Regions from separate parts of the Pseudomonas palmensis genome, predicted to be linked through region 2. Evidence: predicted binding sites of a transcription regulator. Region 2 holds the regulator's gene; each other region holds the start of a gene.
The links. Region 2 encodes FliA, which starts transcription of late flagellar genes. Its sites were predicted from a motif close to CTAAAGTTTNNNNNNNNNNNGCCGNTAA; they were not measured.

Region 1 (10,645 bases), 1.9 Mb from region 2:
CCGGCTCTGCTCGTCGATGCGCGCCAAGGCCTCGGCGACCTTGGCATTGCGTTGCAAGCCGTCCTCCATCAAGCGGTTGCCCTGCTCCATGGTGCTGATGGCGTTGCCGGTCTCCTGCTGAATGCTGGCGATCATGCCGGAGATCTCGTCGGTGGCTTCGCGGGTGCGCGCCGCCAGGTTGCGCACCTCGTCCGCCACCACGGCGAACCCGCGCCCCTGCTCGCCCGCCCGTGCCGCCTCGATGGCCGCGTTCAGCGCCAGCAGGTTGGTCCGCTCGGCAATCGAGGTGATGGTGCCGACAATGCCGCCAATCTCCTTCGAGCGCACCCCAAGGGTATCGATCACTGTCGCGGTGCTGCCCAACGCTTGCGCGATCTGCTGCAACGAGGTGGACGCTTCGTCCATCGACGCACGGCCAATGCGCGTCTGCTGCGCGTTGTCCTGGGCCATGCGTTCGGTGCTGCCCATGTTGTCAGCGATGTTCAGGGAGGTGGCGCTGAACTCCTCGACTGCACCGGCCATGCTGGTGATTTCGCCCGACTGCTGCTCCATGCCCTCGCAAGCACCCGACGACAGCCCCGCCAGCGCCTGGGCACGCTGGCTGACCTGCTGCGAGGCATCACGAATGTGCAGCACAGTGCTCGCCAGCGCTTCGCTCATCTGATTGAAACTGCGTGCCAGTTGGCCGATTTCGTCGTGGCTGGCCACCGCCAGGCGGGCACTCAGGTCGCCCGCGCCCAGGGCCTGGGCCTGACGCACCAGGTCGGCCAGCGGCCGCAGCTTGCGGCGCAGCAGCCACAGGGTGGCGCCCACCGCCAGCATCATGGCCAGCAGGCTGCCAATGGCCAACCTTGCGCCCACGCTCCAGGTCACGGCACGAATCTCGGCCTTGGGCATGCTTGCCAGTACTGTCCACGGGCCGTCGGCAAAGGGCATGGCCACGCTATAGAGGGTTTCGACCCCATCGTTCCAGAAGCGCCCTTCCCCTGCATGCGCGGCAAACCCGCCCAGTTGGTGGGCAGCCAGTGCCGTGTCGCTGACACCTGCCGGCGCCACCAACCAGTGTTGCTGTTCGTCCAGCAGCGCCAGCGACCCCGTCTGGCCGATACGGAAGCGCCGGAGGTTGTCGAACTGGGCGTTCTGCGCGTCGGTATAGTCGAAGCCGACGAACAGGACCGCGATGACCCGACCCGACACGTCACGCACCGGTGTGTACTGGGTCATGTACGAGCGCTCGAACAGCACGGCACGCCCCACGTAGGGCTGCCCGGCCATCAGCCGCGCGTAGGCCGGGTGCTGGTGATCGAGCTGAGTGCCGATGGCGCGGCTGCCGTCCTGCTTGGTCAGCGATGTGCTGATACGAATGAAGTCCTCACCGCTGCGCACGAACACGGTGGCAACACCCGCCGTCATCTGGCGAAAGTCGTCAACCTCGCGAAAATCGTTGTTCAGCGCATGGTCCGCCAGGTACAGCGCCGGCGTGGCCACTCCAGCCACGCTGAGTGACTGGTCGGAGGCAAGCCGCAGCCCGCCGGCAAAGCGTTTTTCGAACAGGCCACTGAGGCGCTGGGTACTCTCGCGCAAGGTGCTGTGGAACGTGTCGAGCTGGTCGGCGAGCAGCCGCGCCTCGCTGGCCAGGTGTTCCTGGCGGGTGATCAGGTTGGCGCTGTCGAGCGAGCGCAGGGCAAACAGCGTACTGCCGGTAATGACGACCGCCAGCACGGCGGCCAGGGCAATACCGAGTTGCGAGGCAATTCGGGCACGGGGTTGGGACATGGAAGCTCCTGGCAATGGGGGCCGGATCATCCTGATCACGCTGCACCGTCGGCATGGGGAAGTGAGCCATTCTGGTTGCGGCTCTCGACCCCACTGATTCGGCGGCGTCATCGATTACTTGAGTGCATCACAGGGATATTCTGCGCAAACGTTCAATCGCCGATGTTGGGCTCATTTGCCCCCAGTATCTGCACCTTGGGCAGGTCCATCGCACGGGCCTCGCCCTGCAGGAAGTCGCTGAGCCGGCGCAGACGCTCGCCACCGGGACGCGTGCGTGGCCACACTAGGTAGTAATTCAGGCCGCTGGCCACCGCCGTCGGCCAGGGCAGGCTCAGGCGCCGCTGGGCGACATCCTCGGCCACCATCAGCAAGTCCCCCATCGACACACCATACCCTCGCGCGGCAGCGATCATGCCCAGCTCGAGGGTATCGAACACCTGGCCGCCCTTGAGCGAGACCTGTTCGGTCAGCCCCATCTGCGCCAGCCAGCTGCGCCAGTCGCGCTTGTCGGGCGTGGGATGCAGCAGTTCGCAGGCCTTCAACTGCTCCACGTCCCAGGGCGTCTGATCAAGCAGCGCGGGCGCACCCACCGGTATCAGCAGTTCAGGGAACAGCGGGCTGACTTCCCAGTCCGGCGGAAAATGCCCGTCGCCCAACAGCACTGCGCAATCGAAGGGTTCATGGTTGAAATCCACATGGTCGACGTCCATCCAGGCACTGGTGAGCTGCACCTCGTTGCCCGGCTGCAAGTGGCGAAAACGGCTCAGGCGCGCCAGCAGCCAGCGCATGGTCAGGGTCGAAGGGGCCTTCATGCGGATCACCCCATCTTCGCTGTGCAGGGTGTTGCAGGCACGCTCAAGTGCGGCGAAACCCTCGCGCACACCGGGCAACAGCAGGCGCGCCGCCTCGCTCAACTGCAGGGTGCGGCCATTGCGCAGAAACAGCCGGCAGGCGAAGTGCTCTTCCAGCGTGCGGATGTGCCGGCTGACCGCACTCTGGGTTATCGATAACTCATCGGCGGCACGGGTGAACGAACTGTGCCTGGCAGCGGCCTCGAACGCCCGCAAGGCGTAGAGAGGCGGTAAACGGCGTGACATGCGGGCGTGCTCCAGCAATGAAATACGGGTTGGCACGAATCATACTCACATGAGTTTTAATCATGCCAATGATCGTTTTTATCCTTTTGTGCAATGGCCCGCAAAGGCCGAGAATCCACGGCTCACCCTTCCCTTTTCAGGAGCTGCATCATGCAGGCTGCGCCCGTTACCGAACTCAAGGCATTGCTACGGCTGGCCGGGCCGCTGATCGCCTCGCAGTTGGCGCACATGCTGATGCTGCTCACCGACACCCTGATGATGGCCAAAATCAGCCCCGAGGCCCTGGCTGGTGGCGGGTTGGGCGCGGCCAGCTATTCCTTCGTGTCGATCTTCTGCCTGGGGGTGATTGCCGCCGTCGGTACTCTGGTCGCAATTCGCCAGGGTGCGGGCGACAACCCCGGTGCCACGCGCCTGACCCAGGCCGGGCTATGGCTGGCCTGGGGCATGGCCATCGTCGCCGCGCTGGTGCTGTGGAACCTGTCGCCGGTGCTGCTGATGCTGGGCCAGACACCTGGCAACGTGGCTTTTGCCAGCCAGTTCCTGCTGGTGCTGCCGCTGGCCCTGCCCGGCTACCTGAGCTTCATGGCGTTGCGCGGGTTCACCAGTGCACTGGGGCGTTCGACGCCGGTGATGGTGATCAGCCTGGTCGGCACCGTGGTCAATTTCCTGCTCAACTACGCCTTGATCGAAGGCATGTTCGGCCTGCCGAAGCTGGGCCTGATGGGCATCGGCCTGGTGACCGCGCTGGTGGCCAATGCCATGGCCATCGCACTGGCGCTGTACATCCGCCGCCACCCGGCCTACGCGGACTTCCCGATACGCCAGGGCCTGAGCCGCCCGCACCTGCCGGCGTTGCGCGAGCTGTGGCGCCTGGGCCTGCCGATTGGTGGCACCTACACCGTGGAGGTCGGGCTGTTTGCCTTCGCAGCGCTGTGCATCGGCACCATGGGCACCACCGACCTGGGCGCGCACCAGATCGCCCTGCAGATCGTCTCGACCGCGTTCATGATCCCGGCGGGCCTGTCATACGCGGTGACCATGCGTGTGGGCCTGCATTACGGCGCCGACCGCCTGCTGGCGGCGCGTCAGGCCGGGCGCGTGGGCATCGGTTTTGGCGCGGCGATGATGCTCGGTTTCTCGCTGCTGTTCTGGCTGATGCCCGAGGCGCTGGTGGGGCTGTTTCTGGACCGCCAGGACCCGGCCTTCGCCGATGTGATCCGGGTGGCGGTGAGCCTGTTGATGGTGGCGGCGTGGTTCGAGCTGTTCGACGGTATTCAGACCATCGCGATGGGCTCGATTCGCGGGCTCAAGGACGCCAAGACCACGTTCCTGGTGGGGTTGGCCGGGTACTGGCTGATCGGCGCACCGGCGGCGTGGGTGTTCGCGTTTCCCATGGGCGGCGGCGCGGTAGGCGTGTGGTGGGGGCTGGCGCTGGGGTTGGCGTGTGCGGCAATCGGGCTGACGGTGGCGTTCGAGTGGCGGATGCGGCGGTTGCTGGGCAGTTCGCAGATGGCACAGGTTTCTGTACAACCTTGAGGGCCTGTTCGCCGGCAAGGCCGGCTCCTACCCTGTTTCGCGCATGCCGGCGACGGGGGCTACAGCGCCACTGCGCCCTGCCCCGCCCCCTGCACCAGATACTCGACCAGTTGCTCGATCGGCAACGGCCGGCTGATCAGAAAGCCCTGCACCTGGTCGCAGCCAAAGCTGCGCAGCAACGCCAGCTGTTCCTCGGTCTCCACGCCCTCGGCCACCACCTCCAGGTTCAGGTTGTGCGCCAGGTTGATCATGGCGTGCACCAGCTTGCGGTTCTCTTCGCGCTGCTCCATGCCACCGACAAAGCTGCGGTCGACCTTGAGCAGGGCGATCGGCAGGCTGTTCAGGTGCACGAACGACGAAAAGCCGGTGCCGAAGTCATCCAGCGAAAACCGCACCCCCAAGCGTCCCAGCGCGTCCATCGTCTGCTTGACCAGGTCGTTGCGCCGCATCACTGCGGTCTCGGTCAGTTCGAACTCCAGCCAGCCCGCATCCACCCCGTGCTCGACGATCAGCCGCCCCAGCGTGGCCAGCAGCTGGCTGTCCTGAAACTGGCGAAATGACAGGTTGACCGCCATGTGCAATGGCGCCAGCCCCTGCTCGCGCAGTGCCTGCATGTCGCGCAGGGCACGCGAGATCACCCAGTACCCCAGCGGCACGATCAGCCCGCTCTGCTCGGCCAGCGGCACGAATTCGCTCGGTGGCAGCAGGCCACGCTCGCTGTGGCGCCAGCGCACCAGTGCCTCCAGGCCGACGATGCGCCCGTCGCTCAGGTCCAGGCGTGGCTGGTAGTGCAGTTCCAGTTCGTCGCGGCGCAGGCCTCGGCGCAGCTCGCTTTCCAGGTCGGCCAGGCTGCGTGCGTTGCGGTTGATGCGCTCGTTGAAGATGTGAAAGGTGCAGCCCTGGGTGCTCTTGGCCTGCTGCATGGCGATGTGCGCGTGCCACATCAGCGGGTCGGCACCAGCCTGCGCACGGGCATGCGCCACGCCCAGGCTGCACCCCAGCAGCAGGCTTTCGCCGTCGATCCAGTAGGGTTCGGCCAGGGCCTCGGTGATGCGCTCGGCCATCCACTCGGCACGCTGCGGCTCGCGCCGGGTGTCGATCAGCAGGGCGAATTCGTCGCTGCCCAGGCGCGCCACCTGATCGCCTGCCTCGAGCTGGCGCTTGAGCCGGCTGACCACCTGCAGGATCAGGCGGTCACCGGCCTGGTGGCCGAGGGCATCGTTGGCGTGGCGGAAGTTGTCCAGGTCCAGGTGCCCGAGGGCCACACCGCGCCCGTCGTTTTCGGCCAGGCGCGCGGCCAGCAGGGTCTGGAAACCCTGGCGGTTGGCAATGCCGGTCAGCGGGTCCTGCTCGGCCAGGCGCTGCAGGGTGGCTTCGAGCACACCCCGCTCGCGCACATGGCGCAGGCAGCGGCGCAGCATGTCGCCGCTCAGCTGCTCGAACACCAGCCAGTCGCTCACACCCGGCGGCGCCTCGGGCGGCTCCTGCTCCAGCAGCAGCACCATGGGCAGGTCGCAACGCCCGGGCGCCGGCTGCAAGCCCGGGGTGGCCAGCACCAGCGCGTTGCGGTCGCGGGCGAACAGGCTGTCGACCGCGTCCCAGCCGGGTGCGGTCACCAGCACCGCGCCACCGCCCAGCGGCAGCAGGCATTCACCAAGGGCAACGGCCCAGTGCGGCCCGTCCGCCAGCAGAAGCAGACGCAACGGTTCGACAAGCGTAGACAAGCTGGCTCCTTAGCACGAGAACGCGGTCAATGACGATGTGGGCGGGATGCTCGATCCTGAACCATCAAATGTAAATGGTTTTCACTTTAACTCACGACATTCCTTCGTCCTGATCCCGCGGTATTTCGCCACGCATCCTGCGGGAAAGTATCAAAAGCGGCAAATTAAGATCGCGTGGTACGTCACACTGTCAGACGGTCGCGGCACAATTGCTCTGCGCCTGCTAAAATGCCCGGCTATTTTTCAGCGACCCCCGGTTAACGTCATGTCCCGACTCAACCCCCGGCAACAGGAAGCCGTGAGCTACGTCGGCGGCCCTCTTTTGGTGCTCGCCGGTGCTGGCTCCGGCAAGACCAGCGTGATCACGCGCAAGATCGCCCACCTGATCCAGAACTGCGGCATCCGTGCCCAGTACATCGTGGCCATGACCTTCACCAACAAGGCGGCGCGCGAGATGAAGGAGCGCGTGGGCACCCTGCTGCGCGGCGGCGAGGGGCGCGGCCTGACGGTATCGACCTTCCACAACCTTGGCCTGAACATCATTCGCAAGGAGCATGAACGGCTGGGCTTCAAGCCGGGTTTCTCGATTTTCGACGAAACCGACGTCAAGGCCCTGATGACCGACATCATGCAGAAGGAATACTCCGGGGACGATGGCGTCGACGAGATCAAGAACATGATCGGCGCCTGGAAGAACGACCTGATCCTGCCGCCCGAGGCCCTGGAGAACGCGCGCAACCCCAAGGAGCAGACCGCCGCCATCGTGTATGCGCACTATCAGCGCACGCTCAAGGCGTTCAACGCGGTGGACTTCGACGACTTGATCCTGCTGCCGGTCAAGCTGTTCCAGGACCACCCCGACATTCTGCAGAAGTGGCAGAACAAGGTGCGCTACCTGCTGGTGGACGAATACCAGGACACCAACGCCAGCCAGTACCTGCTGGTGAAGATGCTGATCGGTACGCGCAACCAGTTCACCGTGGTGGGTGACGACGACCAGTCGATCTATGCCTGGCGCGGCGCGCGCCCTGAAAACCTGATGCTGCTCAAGGACGACTACCCGTCCCTGAAGGTGGTGATGCTGGAGCAGAACTACCGCTCCACCAGCCGCATCCTGCGCTGCGCCAACGTGCTGATCTCCAACAACCCCCACGCCTTCGAGAAGCAGCTGTGGAGCGAGATGGGCCACGGCGACGAGATCCGCGTGATCCGCTGCAAGAACGAGGAAGCCGAGGCCGAGCGCGTGGCCATGGAGATCCTCAGCCTGCACCTGCGTACCGACCGCCCGTACAGCGACTTCGCCATCCTCTACCGCGGCAACTACCAGGCCAAGCTGATCGAGCTGAAGCTGCAGCACCACCAGATCCCCTATCGCCTGTCGGGCGGTAACAGTTTCTTCGGCCGCCAGGAAGTAAAAGACCTGATGGCCTACTTCCGCCTGCTGGTGAACCCGGACGACGACAACGCCTACCTGCGCGTGATCAACGTGCCGCGCCGCGAAATCGGCTCCACCACCCTGGAAAAACTCGGCAACTACGCCACCGAGCGCAAGGTGTCGATGTATGCCGCCAGCGAGGAGCTGGGCCTGGGCGAGCACCTGGACAGCCGCTTCACCGATCGCCTGCAGCGCTTCAAACGCTGGATGGACAAGGTGCGCGAGCAGGTCGCGCTGGAAGACCCGATCGCCGCGCTGCGCAGCATGGTGACCGACATCGACTACGAGAACTGGATCCGTACCAACAGTTCCAGTGACAAGGCCGCGGACTTTCGCATGGGCAACGTCTGGTTCCTGATCGAGGCGTTGAAAAACACCCTCGAGAAGGACGAGGAAGGCGGCATGACCATCGAGGAAGCCATCGGCAAGCTTGTGTTGCGCGACATGCTCGAACGCCAGCAGGAAGAGGAAGAAGGCGCCGAGGGCGTGCAGATGATGACGCTGCATGCCTCCAAGGGCCTGGAGTTTCCCTACGTGTTCATCATGGGCATGGAAGAGGAAATCCTCCCGCACCGCTCCAGCATCGAGGCCGACACCATCGAGGAGGAGCGGCGCCTGGCCTACGTGGGCATCACCCGCGCACGCCAGACCCTGGCCTTCACCTTTGCCGCCAAGCGCAAGCAGTACGGCGAGATCATCGATTGCGCGCCAAGCCGCTTCCTCGATGAATTGCCCGATGACGACCTGGCCTGGGAAGGCCTGGACGATACACCCACGGAAGTCAAAGCCGTGCGTGGCAATACGGCCCTGGCCGATATCCGCGCCATGCTCAAACGATAGATAATCCACCTTTGCCCTGGCTTGTTGCCGGGGCCTTTTGGCTACATCGAGGAATTACACCAGTGGAAGCACTGCACCAGAAGATTCGCGAAGAAGGCATCGTGCTTTCCGATCAGGTTCTCAAAGTCGATGCGTTTCTCAACCATCAGATCGACCCTGCGCTGATGCAACTGATTGGCGACGAGTTCGCCCGTCTGTTCGCCGATGCGGGCGTGACCAAGATCGTCACCATCGAGGCCTCGGGGATTGCCCCGGCGGTGATGACCGGTTTGAAGCTGGGCGTGCCGGTGATCTTCGCCCGCAAGCACCAGTCGCTGACCCTGACCGAGAACCTGCTGGTGGCTTCGGTGTACTCGTTCACCAAGCAGACCGAGAACACCGTGGCGATTTCGCCGCGTCACCTCAACAGCAGCGACCGCGTGCTGGTGATCGACGACTTCCTGGCCAACGGCAAGGCGTCGCAGGCGCTGATCTCGATCATCAAGCAGGCCGGCGCAACCGTGGCCGGGCTGGGCATCGTGATCGAAAAGTCGTTCCAGGGCGGGCGTGCAGAGCTGGACAGCCAGGGCTATCGCGTCGAGTCGCTGGCCCGGGTGAAGTCGCTGGACGGTGGTGTGGTCAGCTTTATCGAGTAAGGCTTACCGACCGCTTCGCCAGCAAGGCTGGCTCCTACAGGTGCTCCACCGCCTGCAGGAGCCGGCCTTGCCGGCGAAAGCGTTCTACGCGGTAGTTTGCAAAGCCGCCAGCAGCAATCGCTGGTACAGGTCCTCCTTCAGCCCGTCCGGCTCGCTCAGGCCCATGCGCTGCAGATGCTCGGGATAACGCTCCGGCCCCGGCGCATCCAGTGCCGCCTTGCCCAGCTCCAGCGCCTCGCTCAACTTGAACTTGCTCTTGAGCCAGTTCAGCGCGCGCAGCAGGTCCTTCTCTTCAGCGGTGAAATCGCTGCCCAGCGGATACTCGGCAAACAACCGCGCATGCCGCCCACGCAATGCCTCCAGCCGCTGCGGCGTGTTCTGCGTGAAGCGCGCATCCAGCTCGAAATCCTGCGCCAGCTTGCCGGCCTTTTTCGCCTGCTCCATCAGCCCGGGCTGAAACCGCGAATCGCTGATCGCCAGCAACCGCGCAATCACCTCGGCGTCGGTCTGCCCGCGCAGGTCGGCAATGCCGTATTCGGTCACCACGATATCGCGCAGATGCCGCGGGATGGTGCAGTGCCCGTAGGTCCACAGCAGGTTGGAACTGACCTCCCCGCCGGCTTCGCGCCAGCTGCGCAGCAGCAGGATGGAACGCCCGCCTTCCAGCGCGTGGGCCTGGGCGACGAAGTTGTACTGCCCGCCCACCCCGCTCAGTACGCGACCGTCCTCGAGCTGGTCGGCCACCCCCGCCCCCATCAGGGTCATGGTGAACACCGTGTTGATGAAGCGTGCATCGCGGCGCTGTTCGCGCTTGAGGGCCTCGTCGCCGTACAGCTCGTTGATGAAGCTGATCGCGTGCATGGCAAAGGATTTGCGCTGCGCCAGCGGCATCTCGCGCAGGCGCTGGTAGAACGCCTGCGGCCCGAGGAAGAAACCGCCATGCACCAGCACCCCGTCGGCCACCGGCCGGCGCACCACGCCCGCCTCCGCCAGCGCGAGCAATCCGTTCACGAACATCTCGCTGCAGCCATACAGGCCCTGGGCAAACGGCGCAGTGCCGCCTTCACGCTCGATCAGCACCTGCCAGGGCGCCAGGTCGAGGTCGGCGAGCAGCGCCTGGTACTCCGGCGCATCCCCCTGGCGCGCCAGCAACGCGGCGGCCAGCGCATCGCCCATGGCGCCGATGCCGATCTGCAGGGTGCCGCCGTCGCGCACCAGAGTGCTGGCGTGCACGCCGATGAAGTGGTCCTGGGTGGTGACGGGCATGTTCGGCGTGGAGAACAGCCGAGTGGTTTCCGGGGCGTCGATCAACAGGTCGAAATCGTCCTGCGCCAGTTCGCTGTCGCCCGGCATGTAGGGCAGCTCGTCGTGCACGTGCCCCAGCATCAGGATGGTTTCACCGGCTGCACGCCGGCGCGCGATCATCGGCAGCAGGTCGAGGGTGATGTCGGGGTTGCAGCTCAGGCTCAGGTGCCCGGGGCGCTCGGGGTGGGCGGCAACGATCTGCGCCACCAGGTTCAGGCCCTTGGCATTGATGTCGCGGGCCGCATGACTGTAGTTGCTGCTGACGTAGTCCTGCTGGGCCATGTGGCTGTGCAGCAT
Region 2 (10,645 bases):
GAGCATGGCAGAGAGCGAAAGCGGTCAGGACAAGACAGAAGACCCCACGGAGAAAAAGAAGAAGGACGCCCGCGAGAAGGGCGAGATCGCCCGTTCCAAGGAGCTCAACACGGTGGTGGTGACCCTGGCCGGGGCCGGTGGCCTGCTGGTGTTCGGTGGTGGCCTGGCCGAAGTGCTGATGGACATCATGCGCATCAACTTCACCCTGTCGCGCGACACGCTGATCGACGAGCGCTCGATGGGCACCTTCTTGCTGGCCTCGGGCAAGATGGCCCTGATGGCGCTGCAGCCGGTATTGCTGGTGGCGCTGATCGTGGCTTTCATCGGGCCGATCTCGCTGGGTGGCTGGCTGTTTGCCGGCGGCACCCTGGCGCCCAAGTTCAGCCGCATGAACCCACTGTCGGGGATCAAGCGCATGTTTTCCCTGAACGCACTGACCGAGCTGCTCAAGGCCCTGGCGAAGTTCTTCGTGATCCTGATCGTGGCGCTGGTGGTGTTGTCGTCGGACCGTGACGACCTGCTGGCCATTGCCAACGAGCCGCTGGAGCAGGCGATCATCCACAGCGTGCAGGTGGTGGGCTGGAGTGCCCTGTGGATGGCCGCCGGCCTGTTGCTGATTGCCCTGGTGGACGTGCCGTTGCAGCTGTACCAGTCGCACAAGAAGCTGCTGATGACCAAGCAGGAGGTGCGCGACGAGTACAAGAACAGCGAGGGCAAGCCGGAGGTCAAGCAGCGTATTCGCCAGTTGCAGCGCGAGATGTCGCAGCGGCGCATGATGGCGGCGATCCCCGATGCCGACGTGATCATCACCAACCCGACCCACTATGCGGTGGCGCTCAAGTACGACCCCGAGAAGGGCAATGCGCCGACGCTGCTGGCCAAGGGCACCGATTTCCTGGCGCTGAAGATTCGCGAAATCGCCAATGCCCACAACATCCAGGTGCTGGAATCGCCTGAGCTGGCGCGTTCGATCTTCTACTCCACCGAGCTCGAGGAAGAGATCCCGGCCGGCCTCTACCTGGCCGTGGCCCAGGTGCTGGCCTACGTGTATCAGATTCGCCAGCACCGGGCGGGCAAGGGCAAGGCGCCGGAGCCGCTCAAGGATCTGCCGATTCCGCCGGACCTGCGCCGCGATTCCTGAACCGTTTGAGCTCTTCCCGTCGGCGCCGAGGTGCCGGCCCCTTCGCTGCAGGAGCCGGCAGTGTCGGCGAAGGTCGCGTCACTAATCCAAAGTTGGAAAGCTTCTTGCAATAGCAGCGCCAAGCGCCCGCATGGCGTCAAAAGTTTGCTTGAAGAGGAATATCGGTGGATCGCTCTCAGTTAATCAACAGCGCCCGTAGCAACCTGTCCGGGCTCGGCCGGGGCAACCTGGGGGTGCCGCTGTTGCTGCTGGTGATGTTGGCAATGATGATGTTGCCGATCCCGCCGTTCCTGCTCGACGTGTTCTTCACCTTCAACATCGCCCTGTCCATCGTTGTGCTGCTGGTGTGCGTGTACGCCTTGCGCCCGCTGGATTTCGCCGTGTTTCCGACCATCCTGCTGGTGGCCACGCTGCTGCGCCTGGCGCTGAACGTGGCGTCCACGCGGGTGGTGATGCTCCACGGCCACGACGGCCACGAAGCCGCGGGCAAGGTGATCCAGGCCTTCGGCGAGGTGGTGATCGGCGGCAACTACGTGGTCGGTATCGTGGTGTTCGCGATCCTCATGATCATCAACTTCGTGGTGGTGACCAAGGGTGCCGGGCGCATTTCCGAGGTGAGCGCGCGCTTCACCCTCGACGCCATGCCCGGCAAGCAGATGGCCATCGACGCCGACCTCAACGCCGGCCTGATCGACCAGGCCCAGGCCAAGGCACGGCGTACCGAAGTGGCCCAGGAGGCCGAGTTCTACGGTTCGATGGACGGTGCCAGCAAGTTCGTGCGCGGTGACGCCATCGCCGGCCTGCTGATCCTGTTCATCAACCTGATCGGCGGCATGGCCGTGGGTATCTTCCAGCACGGCATGACCTTCGGCGACGCCGGTCGCGTGTATGCGCTGCTCACCATCGGTGACGGTTTGGTGGCGCAGTTGCCTTCGCTGCTGCTGTCCACCGCCGCCGCGATCATGGTTACCCGTGCCTCGGGCTCCGAGGAAATGGGCAAGCAGATCAACCGGCAGATGTTCGATTCGCCCAAGGCGCTGGCCGTGTCCGGCGGCCTGATGATCGTCATGGGGCTGGTGCCGGGCATGCCGCACGTGGCATTCCTCAGCCTCGGCCTGATGGCCGCGGGCGGCGCTTACCTGGTGTGGCGCAAGCAGAACCAGGCCAAGGTCAAGGCACAGCAGGAAGTGCAGCGCCAGCAGGACCTGCTGCCGTCGCCGCAGCGTGCTCAGGAAACCAAGGAGCTGGGCTGGGACGACGTTACCCCGATCGACATGATCGGCCTGGAAGTCGGCTACCGGCTGATCCCGCTGGTGGACCGCAACCAGGGTGGGCAGTTGCTGGCGCGGATCAAGGGGGTACGCAAGAAGCTGTCCCAGGACCTGGGCTTCCTGATGCCCACCGTGCACATCCGCGACAACCTCGACCTGGCCCCCAGCGCCTACCGCCTGACGCTGATGGGGGTGATCCTGGCCGAGGCCGAGATCTACCCCGACCGCGAACTGGCGATCAACCCGGGGCAGGTGTTCGGCAACCTCAACGGCATCGCCGCCAGGGACCCGGCCTTCGGCCTGGAGGCAGTGTGGATCGATGTGGCCCAGCGCAGCCAGGCGCAATCGCTGGGCTACACCGTGGTGGACGCGAGCACCGTGGTCGCCACCCACCTCAACCAGATCCTCTACAAGCATTGCCACGAGCTGATCGGTCACGAAGAGGTACAGCAACTGCTGCAGGTCCTGGCCAAGGGCTCGCCCAAGCTGGCCGAGGAACTGGTGCCGGGGGTGCTGCCGCTGTCTGGTCTGCTCAAGGTGCTGCAGGCGTTGCTGGCCGAGCAGGTGCCGGTGCGCGACATCCGCACCATTGCCGAAGCCATCGCCAACAATGCCGCCAAGAGTCAAGATACCGCCGCGCTGGTGGCTTCGGTGCGCGTAGGATTGAGCCGCGCAATCGTGCAAAGCATTGTAGGAACTGAGTCCGAGCTGCCTGTGATCACGCTTGAGCCAAGGTTGGAACAGATTTTGCTCAATAGTTTGCAAAGGGCCGGGCAGGGTCAGGAAGATGGTGTTCTTCTTGAGCCGAGCATGGCCGAAAAGCTTCAGCGTTCGTTGATCGAGGCCGCCCAGCGTCAGGAGATGCAAGGGCAACCTGCAATCCTGCTGGTCGCAGGACCCGTTCGACAGATGCTGTCGCGTTTTGGCCGCCTGGCTGTACCGAATTTGCATGTTTTGGCGTATCAGGAAATACCTGACAACAAGCAAGTTACCATCGTTGCCACAGTAGGCCCCAACGGCTGAGGTAGTGGGATATGCAAGTTAAGCGTTTTTTCGCCGCTGATATGCGTCAGGCCATGAAGCTGGTTCGTGATGAGCTGGGGGCAGAGGCCGCCATCATCGGCAACCGACGGATTGCTGGCGGTGTCGAGCTGACGGCGGCGCTGGACTACAAGCTGTCCGCGCTTGCGCCGCGGGTGCCGAACGTCGAGCTCGAGGACGAACTGCGCAAGACCCAGTCGCGCATCGTCACCGCGCAGGCCGAGCTCAGCAGCCGGGTCGAAGGCGAGGAGGGCAACCGCCAGTTGTTCGCCGGCCTGCCGCTGACCGCCTCCGAGCCGCTGGTAGAGCCGCAGGTCGAGGCCCCCGTGCGGCCTCAGGCAGCAGCCCCGGCGCCGGTCGATCAGCGTCTGTTCGATTCCATGCGTTCGGAGCTCTCGGGCCTGCGCGAGCTGCTCGAAGTGCAGCTCGGCTCGCTGGCCTGGACCCAGCTGCAGGGCAGCAAGCCGCACCAGGCCAACCTCTGGCGCCGCCTGCAGCGCATCGGCATCGCCGGGCCGCTGGCCCGCGAGGTGCTGGACATCACTGCCGACATCGAAGAGCCCCGCCAGGCCTGGCGCATGCTGCTGGCGCACCTGGCCCGCATGATCCAGGTGCCGGAAATCGAGCCGATCGAAGAGGGCGGCGTGATCGCCATGGTCGGCCCGGCCGGCATGGGCAAGACCACCACCCTGGCCAAGCTGGCGGCGCGCTATGTGCTCAAGTACGGCGCGCAGAACATCGCGCTGGTGAGCATGGACAGCTTTCGCATCGGCGCCCAGGAACAACTCAAGACCCTGGGGCGCATCCTGAATGTGTCGGTGACCCACGTCGACCCCGGCCAGTCGCTGGCCCAGGCCCTGGACCCTCTGCTGCGCAAGCGCGTGGTGCTGATCGATACCGCCGGCCTGCAGGCCAGCGACCCGGCACTGCGCATGCAGCTCGAAACCCTGGCCGGGCGCGGCATCCAGGCCAAGAATTACCTGGTGCTGGCCACCACCAGCCAGAAGCAGGTGCTGACCGCTGCCTACCACAGCTACAAGCGCTGCGGGCTGGCCGGTTGCATCCTGACCAAGCTCGACGAAACGGCGTGCCTGGGCGAGGTGCTGAGCCTGGCCATCACGCATGAGTTGCCGGTGGCCTATCTGACCGATGGGCCGCGCATTCCGGACGATCTGCACTTGCCGCGCCGGCACCATCTGGTCAGTCGCGCGGTCAGTGTACAAATGCAGGACGATCCCAGCGAAGAGGCCATGGCCGACATGTTCGCCGATCTGTACCACAGCGACGGCAAGCGTGTCGGCTGAGGTAAATGTGTATACGTTGCAAAGTACCTACATCAATGGTCTGCCAGGCATTTTTCAGGTGTTGAAAGCGCAGCCAGTCATGTGGCCTCGGTCTAAGTAAGACAAGGTAAAGAACAAACATGGGCAGCATGCATCCCGTACAGGTGATCGCCGTGACAGGCGGCAAAGGTGGCGTCGGCAAGACCAACGTGTCAGTGAACTTGTCATTGGCGCTGGCTGAGCTTGGCCGTCGGGTCATGCTGCTGGACGCCGACCTGGGCCTGGCCAACGTCGACGTCTTGCTCGGCCTGACCCCCAAACGCACGCTGGCCGATGTCATCGAGGGCCGCTGCGAGCTGCGCGACGTGCTGCTGCCGGGGCCTGGCGGGGTACGCATCGTGCCTGCGGCCTCCGGCACCCAGAGCATGGTGCACCTGGCGCCGGCCCAGCATGCCGGGCTGATCCAGGCGTTCAGCGAGATCGGCGACAACCTCGACGTGCTGGTCATCGACACCGCGGCCGGCATCGGCGATTCGGTCGTCAGCTTCGTGCGCGCGGCCCAGGAAGTGCTGCTGGTGGTGTGCGACGAGCCCACGTCCATCACTGACGCCTATGCCCTGATCAAGCTGCTGAACCGCGATTACGGCATGAACCGTTTCCGGGTGCTGGCCAACATGGCACAAAGCCCTCAGGAAGGTCGCAATCTGTTCGCCAAATTGACCAAGGTCACGGATCGCTTCCTGGATGTCGCCTTACAATACGTCGGTGCTGTGCCCTACGACGAATGTGTCCGCAAGGCAGTGCAGAAGCAGCGAGCAGTCTACGAAGCCTTTCCGCGTTCCAAGTGCGCGCTGGCCTTCAAGGCCATTGCTCAGAAGGTCGATAGCTGGCCGTTGCCTGCCAACCCGCGTGGTCATCTGGAGTTCTTCGTCGAACGGCTGGTGCAACCGACCAGTGCGGGACCAGTGCTATGAGTGCAAGCGGCTATCGGATGTACAGCAAGGCTTCGCGTGATGCCCAGTACGAGCTGATCGAGCGGTACGCACCCTTGGTCAAGCGCATTGCCTATCACCTGCTGGCGCGTCTGCCAGCCAGTGTGCAGGTGGAAGACCTGATCCAGGCCGGCATGATCGGGCTGCTCGAGGTCTCCAACAAGTACGACTCCAGCAAGGGTGCCAGTTTCGAGACCTATGCCGGTATCCGCATCCGTGGGGCCATGCTCGACGAGGTGCGCAAGGGGGATTGGGCGCCGCGTTCGGTACACCGCAATACCCGCATGGTGAGTGACGCGATTCGTGCAATTGAAGCAAAAACCGGTCGTGATGCTAAAGATCACGAGGTTGCTGCCGAACTTCAATTGAGTCTCGATGATTATTACGGGATTTTGAACGATACCTTGGGCAGTCGCCTGTTCAGTTTCGACGACCTGTTGCAGGACGGCGAACATGAAGGCCTGCACGAGGACGGCGCCAGTGCCCAGCTCGAGCCATCGCGCGATCTGGAAGACGAGCGCTTTCAGGCAGCCCTGGCGGATGCAATCGCCAACCTGCCCGAGCGCGAGCGCCTGGTGCTGGCGCTGTACTACGACGAAGAGCTGAACCTCAAGGAAATCGGCGAGGTGCTGGGGGTCAGCGAGTCGCGTGTCAGCCAGTTGCACAGCCAGTGCGCCGCACGCTTGCGCGGTCGCCTGGGGGAATGGCGGGCGCGTTGAGCAGCCGTTCCATACAGTCGTGAAATGTAGTGCCCGAATTGATTGAATGCGCGTTCAGCGCTGAGCGCGTTAAAGACTGCTTGGAGGTCTAATTGAACAAAGACATGAAAATCCTCATCGTCGACGATTTTTCGACGATGCGGCGGATCATCAAGAACCTGTTGCGTGACCTGGGCTTCACCAATACCCAGGAAGCCGACGACGGCAACACCGCGTTGCCGATGCTCGAAAGCGGTCACTTCGATTTCCTGGTGACCGACTGGAACATGCCCGGCATGTCCGGTATCGACCTGCTGCGCAAGGTACGTCTGGATGAACGCCTCAAGCACCTGCCGGTGCTGATGGTGACGGCCGAAGCCAAACGCGAACAGATCATCGAAGCCGCCCAGGCGGGCGTCAACGGCTATGTGGTCAAACCGTTCACCGCCCAGGTGCTGAAAGAAAAGATCGAAAAGATCTTCGAGCGCGTCAATAGCTGAGGTACGCCACGGGGGCGCTTATGGAGCAAAAAAGATCATCTTTGGACGACTTCGAGTCGACTCTGAAGAAACATGCCCAGGAGCTGGTCAGCAGCCTTGAAAAAGGCAGGTTCGGCGACGCGGTGCAACTGATCCATCAGCTGAACCAGACCCGTGACCTTGGCCTGTACCAGGAAGTCGGCAAGCTTACCCGCGAGCTGCACAGTGCGATCGTCAGTTTCCAGATCGATCCGCACATGCCGCAGGCCGAGGAAGTCTCGCAGATTACCGACGCCACCGAACGCCTGTCGTACGTGGTCAAGCTGACCGAGGGCGCTGCCAACCGCACCATGGACCTGGTGGAGGCAAGCACGCCGGTACTCAACGACCTCAGTGCCGAGGCGGCCAGCCTGAGTGGCGACTGGCAGCGCTTCATGCGCCGCGAAGTCGAGGCTCCGGAGTTTCGCGAGCTGGTCAAGCGCGTCGACAGTTTCCTGACGCACAGCGCCGAGGGCAACCGCAAGGTCGCCGGCCATCTCAACGACATTCTTCTGGCTCAGGACTACCAAGACCTGACCGGCCAGGTGATCAAGCGCGTCACGGCACTGGTCACCGAAGTAGAAAGCAATCTTCTGAAGCTCGTGTTGATGGCGAGTCAGGTCGACCGGTTCGCCGGCATCGAGCATGACCACGACCAGCTGCGTGCCGAAAAAGATCAAGAAAAACATCCGACTCGGGGTGAAGGACCACAGATTCATGCCGATAAACGTGAAGACGTTGTGTCCGGTCAGGACGATGTCGACGATCTGCTGTCCAGCCTGGGTTTTTAGGGAGCACGTTTAATGAGCTTCGGCGCCGATGAAGAAATCCTCCAGGATTTTCTGGTAGAAGCCGGCGAAATTCTTGAGCAACTGTCCGAGCAACTGGTCGAGCTGGAAAGCCGCCCGGATGATGCCGACCTGCTCAATGCAATTTTTCGCGGTTTTCACACTGTAAAAGGGGGCGCCGGCTTCCTCCAGCTCAATGAGCTGGTGGAGTGCTGCCACATCGCCGAAAACGTCTTCGACATCCTGCGCAAGGGCGAACGACGTGTGGACGCCGAACTGATGGACGTGGTCCTGGAAGCCCTGGACACCGTCAACAGCATGTTCGGCCAGGTGCGCGAGCGCACCGACATCACCGCAGCCACTCCGGAACTGCTGGCCGCCCTGGCGCGCCTGGCCGAACCTGCCGGTGCCGAAGCGGCGGCGCCTGCGCCGGTGGCGGCGGTTGCCGAGCCGGAGCCTGAGGCCGAGGCGAGCGGGGGTGATATCACCGACAGCGAGTTCGAGCAGTTGCTCGACTCGCTCAATGCCGCCAAGGCCCAGGCCGAGGCGCCCGAGCCGGTGGCCGTGGACGCTGCCAGCGATGAAATCACCGACGCCGAGTTCGAGTCGTTGCTGGACCAGTTGCATGGCAAGGGCCAGTTCGCCCCCGACAGCGTGGCGGCGGCATCTGCTGCTGCACCTGGCGCGGACGCGGCGCCCAGCGGTGACATCACCGACGATGAATTCGAAGCACTGCTGGACCAGTTGCACGGCAAGGGCACCTTTGCCGCCGATGCACTGCCCGGCGCTGTAGCGGCCGCCGCACCGGCCGCTGCCGCACCCGCAGCGGCGGGTGACCATATTTCCGAACACGAATTCGAGGCCCTGCTCGACGAGTTGCACGGCAAGGGCAAGTTCGCGCCCGACGCCGTCAGCGGCGCTGGCGCTGCCAGCGCGCCTGCTGCTGCGGCGACGGTTGCGGCCAAGCCGGCGGCCAAGCCCGCAGCGGCAGCCGCTGCACCGGCACCGGCCAAGGCACCCGCCCCCGCGCCGGCCCGTCAGGCGGCTCCCGCTGCCGACAAGCATCCGGCCAGCGAGGCCGAGACCACCGTGCGGGTCGACACCGCGCGCCTGGACGAGATCATGAACATGGTCGGCGAACTGGTGCTGGTGCGTAACCGCCTGGTGCGCCTGGGCCTGAACAGCGGCGATGAAGCCATGTCCAAGGCCGTCTCGAACCTGGACGTGGTAACCGCCGACCTGCAGACCGCGGTGATGAAGACCCGCATGCAGCCGATCAAGAAGGTCTTCGGGCGCTTCCCGCGTCTGGTTCGCGACCTGGCCCGCCAGCTCAAGAAAGAGATCAACCTGGAGCTGGTCGGCGAAGAGACCGACCTGGACAAGAACCTCGTCGAGGCCCTGGCCGACCCGCTGGTGCACTTGGTGCGCAACGCCGTCGACCATGGCGTGGAAACCCCGGAAGAGCGCGAAGCCGCCGGCAAGTCGCGCAATGGCAAGGTGATCCTCGCTGCCGAACAGGAAGGCGACCACATCCTGCTGTCGATCTCCGATGACGGCAAGGGCATGGATGCCAATGTCCTGCGCGCCATTGCGGTCAAGCGCGGGGTGATGGACAAGGACGCCGCCGATCGCCTCAGCGAAAGCGACTGCTACAACCTGATCTTCGCCCCGGGCTTCTCGACCAAGACCGAGATCTCCGACGTGTCCGGTCGCGGCGTGGGCATGGACGTGGTCAAGACCAAGATTTCCCAGCTCAACGGCTCGATCAACATCTACTCGACCAAGGGCCAGGGCTCGAAGATCGTCATCAAGGTGCCGCTGACCCTGGCGATCATGCCGACCCTGATGGTGATGCTCGGCAACCAGGCCTTCGCCTTCCCGCTGGTGAACGTCAACGAGATTTTCCACCTGGACCTGTCGCGCACCAACGTGGTCGACGGCCAGGAAGTGGTGATCGTGCGTGACAAGGCCTTGCCGCTGTTCTACCTCAAGCGCTGGCTGGTCAGCTCGGCAGCCCACGAGGAGCAGCGTGAAGGCCACGTGGTGATCCTGTCGGTGGGTACCCAGCGCATCGGCTTCGTGGTCGACCAGCTGGTGGGCCAGGAAGAGGTGGTCATCAAGCCGTTGGGCAAGATGCTGCAGGGCACCCCGGGCATGTCGGGCGCCACCATTACCGGTGACGGGCGCATTGCGCTGATCCTCGACGTGCCGAGCATGCTCAAGCGTTACGCCGCTCGGCGTATCTGATCCCGGTGGCGTGGCCAGGTGGCCGCGCACCGTAATGGAGTGTTTATGGTAGTCAAGGTCCTGGTGGTGGATGATTCCGGTTTTTTCCGCCGCCGTGTCTCGGAAATTCTTTCAGCGGACCCGACTATCCAGGTGGTCGGTACCGCGACCAACGGCAAGGAAGCGATCGATCAGGCGCTGTCGCTCAAGCCCGACGTCATCACCATGGACTATGAAATGCCCATGATGGATGGCATCACCGCCGTGCGCCATATCATGCAGCGCTGCCCCACGCCTGTACTGATGTTCTCCTCGCTCACCCACGAAGGCGCCCGCGTCACCCTCGACGCACTGGACGCCGGTGCGGTGGACTACCTGCCGAAGAACTTCGAGGACATCTCGCGCAACCCCGAGAAGGTCAAGCAGATGCTGTGCGAAAAGGTGCATACCATTTCGCGCAGCAACCGCCGTTTCAGCAGCTATGCCAGCCCGGCACCGGCGGCAGCGCCTGCACCGTCGCACAGCGCCGGCAGCAGCGCCCCGGCAGCGTCCATGCGCGCCGCCCCGGTTGCCCCGCAAGCCCCTGCGCGGGCCGCTGCACCCAGCTCGCCAGCGCCCAAGCGCAAGGCCTACAAGCTGCTGGCCATCGGTACCTCCACCGGTGGCCCGGTGGCGCTGCAGCGCGTG
Region 3 (10,645 bases), 250 kb from region 2:
ACCTGGAGCGCAACGCATCGTTCTTCGCCTCCAGCACCCTGATCATCCTGGCCGGTATCCTCACCGTGCTGGGCGCCTCGGACCGTGCCTGGTCGCTGCTGGCCGACCTGCCGCTGGTACAGCAGACATCCCAGGGCATGTCCGAAATCAAACTGTTATGCCTGGCGATGGTGTTCGTGTACGCCTTCTTCACCTTCAGCTGGTGCATGCGCCAGTACAACTTCGCCGCCGTGCTGGTGGGCTCGGCACCGATGATCGGCGAGCGTCAGGTCAGCGAGCAGGAGCGCAAGGCCTTCGCTCTGCGCGGGGCGCGGGTGATCTCGCTGGCGGCCAACCAGTTCAACTTCGGGCTGCGCTCGTACTATTTCGGCATGGCCTTGCTCAGCTGGTTCATCAGCCCCTGGCTGCTGGTGCTGATGAGCACCGGGGTAGTACTGGTGCTGTACCGCCGCGAGTTTCATTCCGACGTGCTCGACGTGATGGTCTATACCCCTACAGAGGCGCCATTGCCTGAGCCGAACAAGGAACCGGTCGCATGAGTATTCCGTTCTGGTGTGTGTTGATCAGCGCACTGCTGATCTATGTGGCGCGGGTGCCGGTGGCGCGTGCGATGAAGCAACAGGGCAGCTACGACAACCACCTGCCGCGCAGCCAGCAGGCGCAACTGACCGGCATGGGCGCCCGGGCGGTGGCGGCGCACCAGAACAGTTTCGAAGCATTCATGTTGTTCGCCGTAGGTGTATTGATGGCGCACACCACCCAGACCCAGGGTTTTCTGATCGATACCCTGGCGATCATCTTCGTGATCGCGCGAATCATCTACCTGCCGCTGTATTGGTATGACTTTGCGTGGCAGCGCAGCCTGGTCTGGTCCATCGGGCTGATCTGTTCATTGTTGCTGATGCTCAGCCCGACCTTTCGCCAACTTCTGGCCTGACATGAAAAAACCCGACCTGAGTCGGGTTTTTTCATTAAAGCGCAGTTGCTTACTTGGCAGGTTCTGCCGGGGCGGCTTCTGGTGCTGGCGTCACAGGAGCGGCCTGGTTGTTTTCTTCTGCACGCTTTTGTTCGGCTTCAGCACTGTCTTTGGCGGCTTCGGCGTTTTCTTTGGCGGCGTCGTTCATCTTATCCTGAGCGTCGTCCATTTTCTTCTGGGCTTGCTCGGCATGTTCTTGAGCGTCCTGGGCTTTGTTTTCGCTGGCTTTATCGCAAGCAGCGAGGCCCAGGGCGGCGGCCAGCATAACGGCAAAGGCAATGGGTTTACGCATGGGGTGTTTCTCCTTGTGGAATAGAGTTGCTTGAATTATCTGAGTTCAAGTAAGCGACATAAGTTCCGCGTCGTTTGCACATATATAAGTGCCGGATCCATATAGACTTTCCCTCAGGCTTATGCAGCACCTGAGTTATTGCACAAGGAGCTGACCGTGAATGAACCGTCACCGTTGATGGCCCAGGCCGAACGTTTTCTTTCGGCGCTGCGCCATTGCCAGTTGTTGAAGATGCGCGTAGAGCGCGCCGATGCCGACGGCATCACGCTGTGCCTGCCGTACTCGCCGCAAATCGTGGGCAACCCGCAGAGCGGCGCGATCCATGGCGGTGCAATCACCACGCTGATGGACACTGCGCTGGGCATGGCCACCCTGTGCGCCCTGGCCGAGTTCGAGGTGTGCCCGACCCTGGACTTGCGCATCGACTACATGCACCCGGGGCAGGCCGACAAGGCGGTGTATGGGCAGGCGCAGTGCTACCGGGTCACCCGCGACGTGATCTTCATCCGCGGCTGCGCCTACCAGGACGACCCCGACCAGCCGATTGCCCAGGTGGTGGGCACCTACATGCGCCTGGGCAAGGACATCAAGGGCGGCCTGGGCTTTGGCCGGCAGCTCAAGGCGGTGGCGCAATGATTCCCGCGGACGTGCATGCACAGCTGCGCCAGGCGCATGCCCAGGGCAACTACGCGCCATTGCTGCAACTGATCCCCTACGCCAGCCTGATCGGCATCCAGTGCAGCCGTGACGGCGACGACCTGCTGTTCTGCCTGCCGGCCAGTGCCGACAATATCGGCAACCCGTTGCTGCCGGCGATCCATGGGGGGGTGATCGCCGGGTTCATGGAACTGTCGGCGGCGCTGTACCTGCTGATTTTCAGCGAAAGCGCGAGCATTCCCAGGATCATCGACTTTTCCATCGATTACCTGCGCGCCGGCCTGTACCGCGATACCTATGCGCGGTGCCAGCTGTGGCGCCAGGGGCGGCGGGTGACCAACGTCGCGATCACCGCCTGGCAGGGCGACCCGGACCAGCCCATCGCCACGGCCCGTGCGCATTTCAAGATCAAAGAACTGCCCGTGCCCTTGAAATAGATATGCCAGCCCCCATCTGCTGTTCATCCCGCCACGAAAGGCCGGACGCTGCCCCGCGGGGGCCGTCGGCCCGAGTGACTACTGCCATCAGATCGGAGTGTTGAAGACCATGAGTGTGGAAACTCAAAAAGAAACCCTGGGCTTCCAGACCGAGGTGAAGCAGCTGCTGCACCTCATGATCCATTCGCTGTACTCGAACAAGGAAATCTTCCTTCGCGAATTGATTTCCAACGCCTCCGACGCCGTCGACAAACTGCGCTTCGAAGCCCTGGCCAAGCCCGAGCTGCTCGAGGGCGGCAGCGACCTGAAGATTCGCGTGAGCTTCGACAAGGCGGCCAACACCGTCACCCTGGAAGACAACGGCATCGGCATGAACCGCGATGACGTGATCACCCACCTGGGCACCATCGCCAAGTCCGGCACTGCCGACTTCATGAAGAACCTCACCGGTGACCAGAAGAAAGACTCGCACCTGATCGGCCAGTTCGGTGTGGGCTTCTACTCGGCGTTCATCGTCGCCGACCAGGTCGATGTCTACAGCCGCCGCGCCGGTACTCCGGCGAGCGAGGGCGTGCACTGGTCGTCCAAGGGCGAGGGCGAGTTCGAAGTCGCCACCGTGGACAAGGCCGAGCGCGGTACGCGCATCGTGCTGCACCTGAAAAAAGGTGAAGACGAATTCGCCGATGGCTGGCGCCTGCGCAACATCATCAAGAAGTACTCCGACCATATCGCCCTGCCGATCGAACTGCCCAAGGAAGCGACTGCCGCCGAAGGCGAAGAGCAGCCGGCCGTGGAGTGGGAAACCGTCAACCGTGCCAGCGCGCTGTGGACCCGTCCTCGTACCGAGATCAAGGACGAGGAATACCAGGAGTTCTACAAGCACATCGGCCACGATTTCGAAAACCCGCTGGCCTGGAGCCACAACAAGGTCGAAGGCAAGCTGGAGTACACCTCGCTGCTGTACGTACCGGCCCGTGCGCCGTTCGACCTGTACCAGCGCGAAGCGCCACGCGGCCTGAAGCTGTACGTGCAGCGCGTGTTCGTGATGGACCAGGCCGAATCGTTCCTGCCTTTGTACCTGCGCTTCATCAAGGGTGTGGTCGACTCCAACGACCTGTCGCTGAACGTGTCGCGCGAGATTCTGCAGAAAGACCCGATCATCGATTCGATGAAGTCGGCGCTGACCAAGCGCGTGCTGGACATGCTCGAGAAGCTGGCCAAGAACGAGCCTGAGCAGTACAAGGGCTTCTGGAAGAACTTCGGCCAGGTGCTCAAGGAAGGCCCGGCGGAAGACTTCGCCAACAAGGAGAAGATCGCCGGCCTGCTGCGCTTTGCCTCCACCCACGACGACAGCGGCGAGCAGAGCGTGTCCCTGGCCGACTACCTGGCACGTGCCAAGGAAGGTCAGGACAAGATCTACTTCCTCACCGGCGAGTCCTACGCGCAGGTACGCAACAGCCCGCACCTGGAAGTCTTCCGCAAGAAAGGCATCGAAGTGCTGCTGCTGACCGACCGCATCGACGAGTGGCTGATGAGCTACCTGAGCGAGTTCGACGGCAAGGGCTTCGTCGACGTGGCCCGTGGCGACCTGGACCTGGGCAAGCTGGACTCCGAGGAGGACAAGAAGGCTCAGGAAGAAGTGGCCAAGGACAAGGAAGGCCTGGTCGAGCGTCTGAAAGCCGCGCTGGGCGATACCGTCAGCGAAGTGCGCGTGTCGCACCGCCTGACCGATTCGCCGGCGATCCTGGCCATTGGTGAACAGGACATGGGCCTGCAGATGCGCCAGATCCTCGAAGCCAGCGGGCAGAAGGTGCCGGACTCCAAGCCGATCTTCGAATTCAACCCGGGTCACCCGCTGATCGAGAAGCTGGACAACGAGCAGAGCGAAGACCGTTTCGCCGACTTCTCGCATATCCTCTTCGATCAGGCCGCCCTGGCGGCGGGCGACAGCCTCAAGGATCCGGCGGCGTATGTGCGTCGACTGAACAAGCTGCTGGTCGAACTGTCGGCGTAAGCAGTTGCAGGAAAGCCCGCTTCGGCGGGCTTTTTTCATTGTGCAAGGAGGGGTTCATGAGCAACGTGACGATCGAGTCGCTGGTGTACAAGCTTGACGGCAAGGTGTACGAAAGCCGCCTGGTGTATACCCACGGCGCAAAGGAACAGCCGGGCCTGGTGATGGCGCCGAACTGGATGGGCATCGGCGAGGGCGCCGAGCGCATTGCCAGGGAGGTGGCGGCCCAGGGCTATGTGGTGCTGCTGGCTGACCTGTATGGGCAGACGCTGCGCCCATCCAACATGGATGAAGCGGGGGCGGCGATGATGCCGCTGAAAAATGATCGGGTCGAGCTGCGCAAACGCATGAAGGCGGCGCTGGATCAGTTGCTGGGGCAATCGAAGGCAGTGCTTGCGCCGGGCAAGCTGGCCACCTTCGGCTTCTGCTTCGGCGGTTGCTGCGCACTGGAGCTGGCCCGTGAAGACCAGCGTCTGCGCGCTGCGGTGTCGTTCCACGGTACGCTGGACACGCCGCTGCCGGCCCAGGAGGGCAAGGTGTCGGCAGCGTTGCTGGTGTTGCACGGTGCAGCCGACCCGCTCGTGCCGCGCGAGCAACTGCCTGCCTTCGAGGCCGAGATGGATGCGGCCAAGGCTGACTGGCAGCTGGTGAGCTACGGAGGCGCGGTGCATTCGTTCACCGACCCCGCAGCGAACGTGCCAGGCAAGATGAAGTACGACGCCAGGACGTCCAAGCGCGCGTTCCAGGCGATGCACACCCTGCTGCGGGAAGTGTTCCAGGCCTGATGGCCTCTTCGCTGGCAAGCCCGCTCCTGCCTCTGTAGGAGCCGGCCTTGCCGGCGAATCTCAAGGCAACTCGATTCGCCCGATCTCGCCCGGTACCACCGGCCAATCCCCGGCCGCCCAGCGTGCCCGTGCCTGCTCGATCAGCGCCGGGTCACTGGCGACGAAGTTCCAGTTCATCCGCCGCGGCCCGTCCAGTGCGTCGCCGCCAATGATCACCAGGTGGCATTCGCTGTCGGCGTACAGGCTCATCGCTTCGCCTTCGGGCAGCACCACCAGGCTGCACGGCTCCAGTGGCTGATCATCAAGGCTCGCCTCACCGTCGAGTACATAAACCGCCCGTTCAGCGTGTTCGGCGGGAATCAGCAGCGTGCTCGCCGCCTGCATGCGCACCTCGGCATACAGGGTCGCTGACAACACCGGCACTGGCGAGGTCAGGCAAAACCCCATGCCCGCGATCATGCGGATACTCACCCCCAGCGCATCGCTGCTCGGCAAGCTGGCCGCCGGGTGATGGCTGTAGTGCCCCGGCCCCTGTTCGTGATCCTTCGGCGAGGCCAGCCACACCTGCAGCCCGTGCAGGCGCTTGGGCTGACCCAGCAGCTCCGGCGGGGTGCGCTCGATATGCGCCACGGCGCTGCCGGCGGTCATCCAGCTCACCTCGCCGGCACTCACGCGCTGATCCGAGCCCAGGCTGTCCTTGTGCTGCAACTGGCCTTCGAACAGGTAGGTGAGGGTGGACAGGCCGATGTGCGGGTGCTGGCGAATGTCCATGCCACGCCCGGGCGGGTAGTCGGTCGCCAGCATGTGATCGAAGAACACGAACGGCCCGACGCTGCGCCGCCGTGCCGAAGGCAGCGGGCGCAGGATGGATTGGCCTTCGACGGATTCGGCGCGCGGGCGGATTACCAGGGGAGGGTTCATCAGGGGCACCAGGGCGATGGAAATAATTGGAAGCATAACCTGCCAGGTGCCCGGGCTGAACCGTTGCGCCCGGCGGCAGGTCTACCCTGGGTCAATTGCACAAGGGGATTGCGATGTGGGCCAGGACGCTGGGGTGCCTGTTGCTGTCGGTGACGCTGTCGGGCATGGCCCAGGCGCGGGAGTACCGCTACAGCGACGCGCACCTGCATTATGTCGATTTCTTCCAGGAAAGCGCCGGCATGGACGAGTTGCTCAAGGCCATGGATGCGGCGCGTATCGATCAGTCGATGATCTCGGGTGTGGCGGTGGCCAAGAAATGGCATGAAGACGAGCCCAAGCGCCCGCGCTACTACGCCGGCGATGATGCCGCAGCCTACTGGTACAGCGCCACCGACATCTATGTGGCAGCGGCGCTGCAACAGTTGCCCGAGCAGCAGCGCCAGCGCTTTCACCCGTTTCTGACCGGCTTCAACCCGGTGGACAAGAACGCGGCCACCCATATCGAGCGCATGCTCGAGCTGTTTCCCGGCTTGTGGCAGGGCATCGGCGAAGTATTCACCCGCCACGACGACCTGACGGCGTTGACCAGCGGCGACACGCCACGGGCCAACAACGAAGCGCTGGGCCTCATCTATCAGCTGGCGGCCAGGCACGACATGCCGGTGCTGATCCACTCCAACATCACCTCCAAGCGCGAACGCAACCCACTGTACCTGGAAGAGATCGAGCAGCCCCTGCGCGAGCACCCCGATACCCGTTTCATCTGGGCCCACGCCGGCACCAGCATGGAGATTCACCGCCACCAGACCCAGCTGGACTTTCTGCTGCCGACCCTGACGCGCATGCTCGAGCGTTATTCGAACCTGTACATCGACCTGTCGTGGAGCGTGCTCGAACCCTACCTGCTGGACGACAAGGGCGTGCCACGGCCCGAATGGGTTGCGCTGGTGGAGCGCTTCCCCGAACGTTTCATGCTCGGTTCCGATGTGGTCGGCCGCTTCGCCAGCCTGGGCGAGCAACTGCACGGGTTCGACCGGTTCCTGGATGCCTTGCCCGAGGCCGTGGCGCACAAGGTGGCCAAGGACAACTTTCTCGCGGTACTGCCCAGGTCACGCTGATGTCATCAGCCTGTCATGCAAGCCCCATAGCCTGCCGCCATCAACCTGATGGAGAGCAGTATGTCGAAGAGTCGTTTGGGCGCCATGGCCGCGCTGATGCTGGTGAGTGCGGTGGCCGGTGCAGAGGTGCGGGTGCAGGGGCCGGTGGAGTACGGCGTGTTCCAGACCCGCCACCAGGACTTCCAGCCCGGTGAACGGGTATTGACCCAGACCAGCCAGACCCTGGAGCACACCGACCGAGTGCCGGCCCGTCTTGGCAGCAAATTCGGCCTGCGCTATCGCCTTGAAGGCAAGGTGGCCGAAGACACGCCCCTGACGCTGCTGTACCTGACCCCCGGGGTGATCACCCCCGACGGCCAGCGCCATGACAAGTTCGAGGTGGTGCAGAAGCTGGTACCGGGGGCCGCGCAGGATGTCATGGCCTATGAATTTACCGAGCACCACGAAGTGGTACCGGGCCAGTGGCACTTCATGGTGTTCCAGGGGGACCGCCTGCTGGCCGAGCAGCGCTTCATCGTGCAATGAGGCATGCGCCGCCTGCGCTCGCAATGACAAGGCGTTTTGATATCACTTTTTCGTCTTACGCAAAAATCTCAAGGGCCGATACCTTCTAATAAGCACGTCAGCTGCATGACCGATGCAGCGCTTTTGGAGGGAACCGGAAGATGAGCTTGAGACGTTTGAACATTGCGCCGCGGGCAGGTCTGGGGTTTGGTCTGGTAGCGTTGCTGGTGTTTGCATTGGGGGCCTTCTCGCTCCTGCAGATGAGCAGCATGCGCCAGCAGTCCGAACAGGTCGACAGCAACTGGCTGCCCAGTGTGATCTCGGTGGGGCAGATCAGCCAGGACATGTTCCGGATACGGGCGCTGACCCTGCGCCTGCTGCTCAACAGCGACAACGCCGCGCAGCAGCAGACCCATTCACGCATCGAGCAGATCAAGGGCGAGCTGGGCAAGGAACAGCAACGCTACCAGGCCCTGATTGCATTGCCCGAGGAGCAGGCGCTGTTCGACCGCTACCTCAAGCTCGAGCAGCAGTACCTGAGCTATCAGGCACGGGTAGTGCAGATGGCCCTGCAGGGCCAGACAACGGAGGCGGTGGCGCTGGTCAACGGTGAGATGAACCAGCTGGCCGATCAGCTCACCACCACCCTCAACGAGCTGATCGCCCTCAACAACCATCACGCCAACATGGCCACCGAGCTTGCCGGCACGGTGTATGAGCGTGCCCGCGTGTGGGTGGTTGGCCTGCTGGTGGCCGCACTGGTGCTCACCGTGGTGCTGGCGCTGACCTTGACCCGCAGTATCGTGCGCCCGCTGGCGCAATCGCTGCAGGTGGCCGAGGTGGTCGCCACCGGCGACCTGACCCCGCAGATCAACGTGGAGGGCAGTGACGAGCCGGCGCGCTTGCAGGCGGCCCTCAAGCAGATGCAGCAGAGCCTGCGCGATACCATCGGGCGTATTTCCGATTCGTCCAACCAGCTGGCCTCGGCGTCCGAAGAGCTCAGCGCAGTGACCGAGGACGCTACCCGCGGCCTGCACCAGCAGACCCAGGAAATCGAGCAGGCCGCCACCGCCGTGAACCAGATGACCGCCGCGGTGGAAGAGGTGGCGAGCAATGCGGTGGCCACCTCCCAGGCCTCGACCGAGTCCGATCGCATTGCCCGTCAGGGGCGCGAGCAGGTGCGCCTCACGGTAGCGTCGATCGAGGCGCTGGCCGATGGCGTTACCGCCAATGCCGCGGAAGTCGGGCAGTTGGCCGAGCAGGTGCACGGCATCACCAAGGTGCTGGATGTGATCGGTTCGATCGCCGAGCAGACCAACCTGCTGGCCCTGAACGCGGCCATCGAGGCGGCGCGGGCGGGGGACGCCGGGCGCGGTTTTGCAGTGGTGGCCGACGAGGTACGGGCACTGGCCCATCGTACCCAGCAGTCGACACGGGAAATCGAACAGATGATCGGTGGCATCCAGGAGGGTACCGACCGGGCGGTGGAGGGCATGCAGCAGACCAACCAGCGTGCCCAGGGCACCCTGGATGGCGCGCATGCGGCGGGTACGGCGCTGGAAGAGATTGCCACGGCCATCAGCCTGATCAACGAGCGCAACCTGGTGATCGCCAGTGCGTCCGAGCAGCAGGCACAGGTGGCGCGGGAGGTGGACCGCAACCTGACCAACATCCGCGACCTGGCGCTGCAGAGCTCGGCGGGGGCCAACCAGACCAGCGCGGCGAGCCAGGCGTTGTCGCAGCTGGCCATCGAGCTCAATACGCTGGTGGGCAGGTTTTCGGTGTAACGCCTTTGGCCGGCAAGGCCGGCCCCTACAGGCATCGCGTGCCCTGCAGGAGCCGGCCTTGCCGGCCAATTGCCCCGAAAGCCGCAAACAAAAACGCCCCGAACCTGTCGGGGCGTTTCTACAGCAGGGGCGAGCCCTTGCTTACTTGCCAGCCCAGCGCTTGAGCACCAGGGTGGCATTGGTGCCGCCGAAACCGAAGCTGTTGCTCATCACGGTGTCGATCTTGGCATTTTCGCGGGTTTCGCGCAGAACTGGCAGGTCGGCCACTTCCGGGTCCAGCTCGTCGATGTTGGCGGAGCCGGCAATGAAGTTGCCTTCCATCATCAGCATGCAGTAGATCGCCTCGTGAACGCCGGCAGCGCCCAGCGAGTGGCCCGACAGGCTCTTGGTGGAGCTGATGGCCGGGGCCTTGTCGCCGAACACTTCACGCACACCCTTCATTTCGGCAACGTCACCGACCGGGGTCGAGGTGCCGTGGGTGTTCAGGTAGTCGATCGGGGTGTCGACGGTGGACAGCGCCTGCTGCATGCAGCGGATCGCGCCTTCGCCACTTGGGGCAACCATGTCGTAACCGTCGGAGGTCGCGCCGTAGCCAACGATTTCGGCGTAGATCTTCGCGCCACGGGCCAGAGCGTGCTCCAGCTCCTCGACCACTACCATGCCGCCACCGCCGGCGATGACGAAACCGTCACGGTCGGCATCGTAGGCGCGCGAGGCTTTTTCCGGGGTGTCGTTGCGCTTGCTGGACAGTGCGCCCATGGCGTCGAACAGGAACGACTGGCTCCAGTGCTCTTCTTCACCGCCACCGGCGAACACCACGTCCTGCTTGCCCATCTGGATCTGTTCCATCGCGGTACCGATGCAGTGCGCGCTGGTGGCGCACGCCGAGGCGATGGAGTAGTTCAGGCCCTTGATCTTGAACGGGGTGGCCAGGCACGCCGACACGGTGCTGCTCATGGTGCGGGTAACGCGGTATGGGCCGACGCGCTTGACGCCTTTTTCGCGCAGGATGTCCAGCGCTTCCATCTGGTTCAGGGTCGAGGCGCCGCCGGAACCGGCGATCAGACCGGTGCGCGGGTTGGACACCTGCTCTTCGCTCAGGCCCGAGTCCTTGATCGCGTCCTGCATCGCCAGGTAGGCGTAGGCGGCAGCGTGAC

Region 1: ACPRTJ_RS11020 (methyl-accepting chemotaxis protein) is a predicted target of FliA. The motif match lies at 1,872-1,899, and genes of this name have one in related genera.
Region 3: ACPRTJ_RS01105 (methyl-accepting chemotaxis protein) is a predicted target of FliA. The motif match lies at 7,777-7,804, and genes of this name have one in related genera.

Annotation. Positions count from the first base shown of each region.
Region 1 covers NZ_CP187958.1:2,393,654-2,404,298, reverse strand. The annotation lists gene ACPRTJ_RS11020 (methyl-accepting chemotaxis protein) at 1-1,776, opposite strand, end outside; gene ACPRTJ_RS11015 (LysR substrate-binding domain-containing protein) at 1,929-2,873, opposite strand; gene ACPRTJ_RS11010 (NorM family multidrug efflux MATE transporter) at 3,024-4,409, shown strand; gene ACPRTJ_RS11005 (putative bifunctional diguanylate cyclase/phosphodiesterase) at 4,469-6,133, opposite strand; gene rep (DNA helicase Rep) at 6,399-8,408, shown strand; gene ACPRTJ_RS10995 (xanthine phosphoribosyltransferase) at 8,471-9,043, shown strand; gene ACPRTJ_RS10990 (acetyl-CoA hydrolase/transferase C-terminal domain-containing protein) at 9,128-10,645, opposite strand, start outside.
Region 2 covers NZ_CP187958.1:447,917-458,561, reverse strand. The annotation lists gene fliR (flagellar biosynthetic protein FliR) at 1-2, shown strand, start outside; gene flhB (flagellar biosynthesis protein FlhB) at 5-1,141, shown strand; gene flhA (flagellar biosynthesis protein FlhA) at 1,306-3,435, shown strand; gene flhF (flagellar biosynthesis protein FlhF) at 3,447-4,757, shown strand; gene fleN (flagellar synthesis regulator FleN) at 4,877-5,710, shown strand; gene fliA (RNA polymerase sigma factor FliA) at 5,707-6,447, shown strand; gene ACPRTJ_RS01995 (chemotaxis response regulator CheY) at 6,552-6,926, shown strand; gene ACPRTJ_RS01990 (protein phosphatase CheZ) at 6,947-7,735, shown strand; gene ACPRTJ_RS01985 (chemotaxis protein CheA) at 7,748-9,979, shown strand; gene ACPRTJ_RS01980 (protein-glutamate methylesterase/protein-glutamine glutaminase) at 10,025-10,645, shown strand, end outside.
Region 3 covers NZ_CP187958.1:202,182-212,826, reverse strand. The annotation lists gene ACPRTJ_RS01155 (DUF599 domain-containing protein) at 1-539, shown strand, start outside; gene ACPRTJ_RS01150 (MAPEG family protein) at 536-937, shown strand; gene ACPRTJ_RS01145 (hypothetical protein) at 987-1,268, opposite strand; gene ACPRTJ_RS01140 (PaaI family thioesterase) at 1,446-1,904, shown strand; gene ACPRTJ_RS01135 (PaaI family thioesterase) at 1,901-2,362, shown strand; gene htpG (molecular chaperone HtpG) at 2,472-4,376, shown strand; gene ACPRTJ_RS01125 (dienelactone hydrolase family protein) at 4,433-5,158, shown strand; gene ACPRTJ_RS01120 (pirin family protein) at 5,219-6,079, opposite strand; gene ACPRTJ_RS01115 (amidohydrolase family protein) at 6,193-7,197, shown strand; gene ACPRTJ_RS01110 (DUF3859 domain-containing protein) at 7,258-7,722, shown strand; gene ACPRTJ_RS01105 (methyl-accepting chemotaxis protein) at 7,863-9,488, shown strand; gene fabB (beta-ketoacyl-ACP synthase I) at 9,630-10,645, opposite strand, start outside.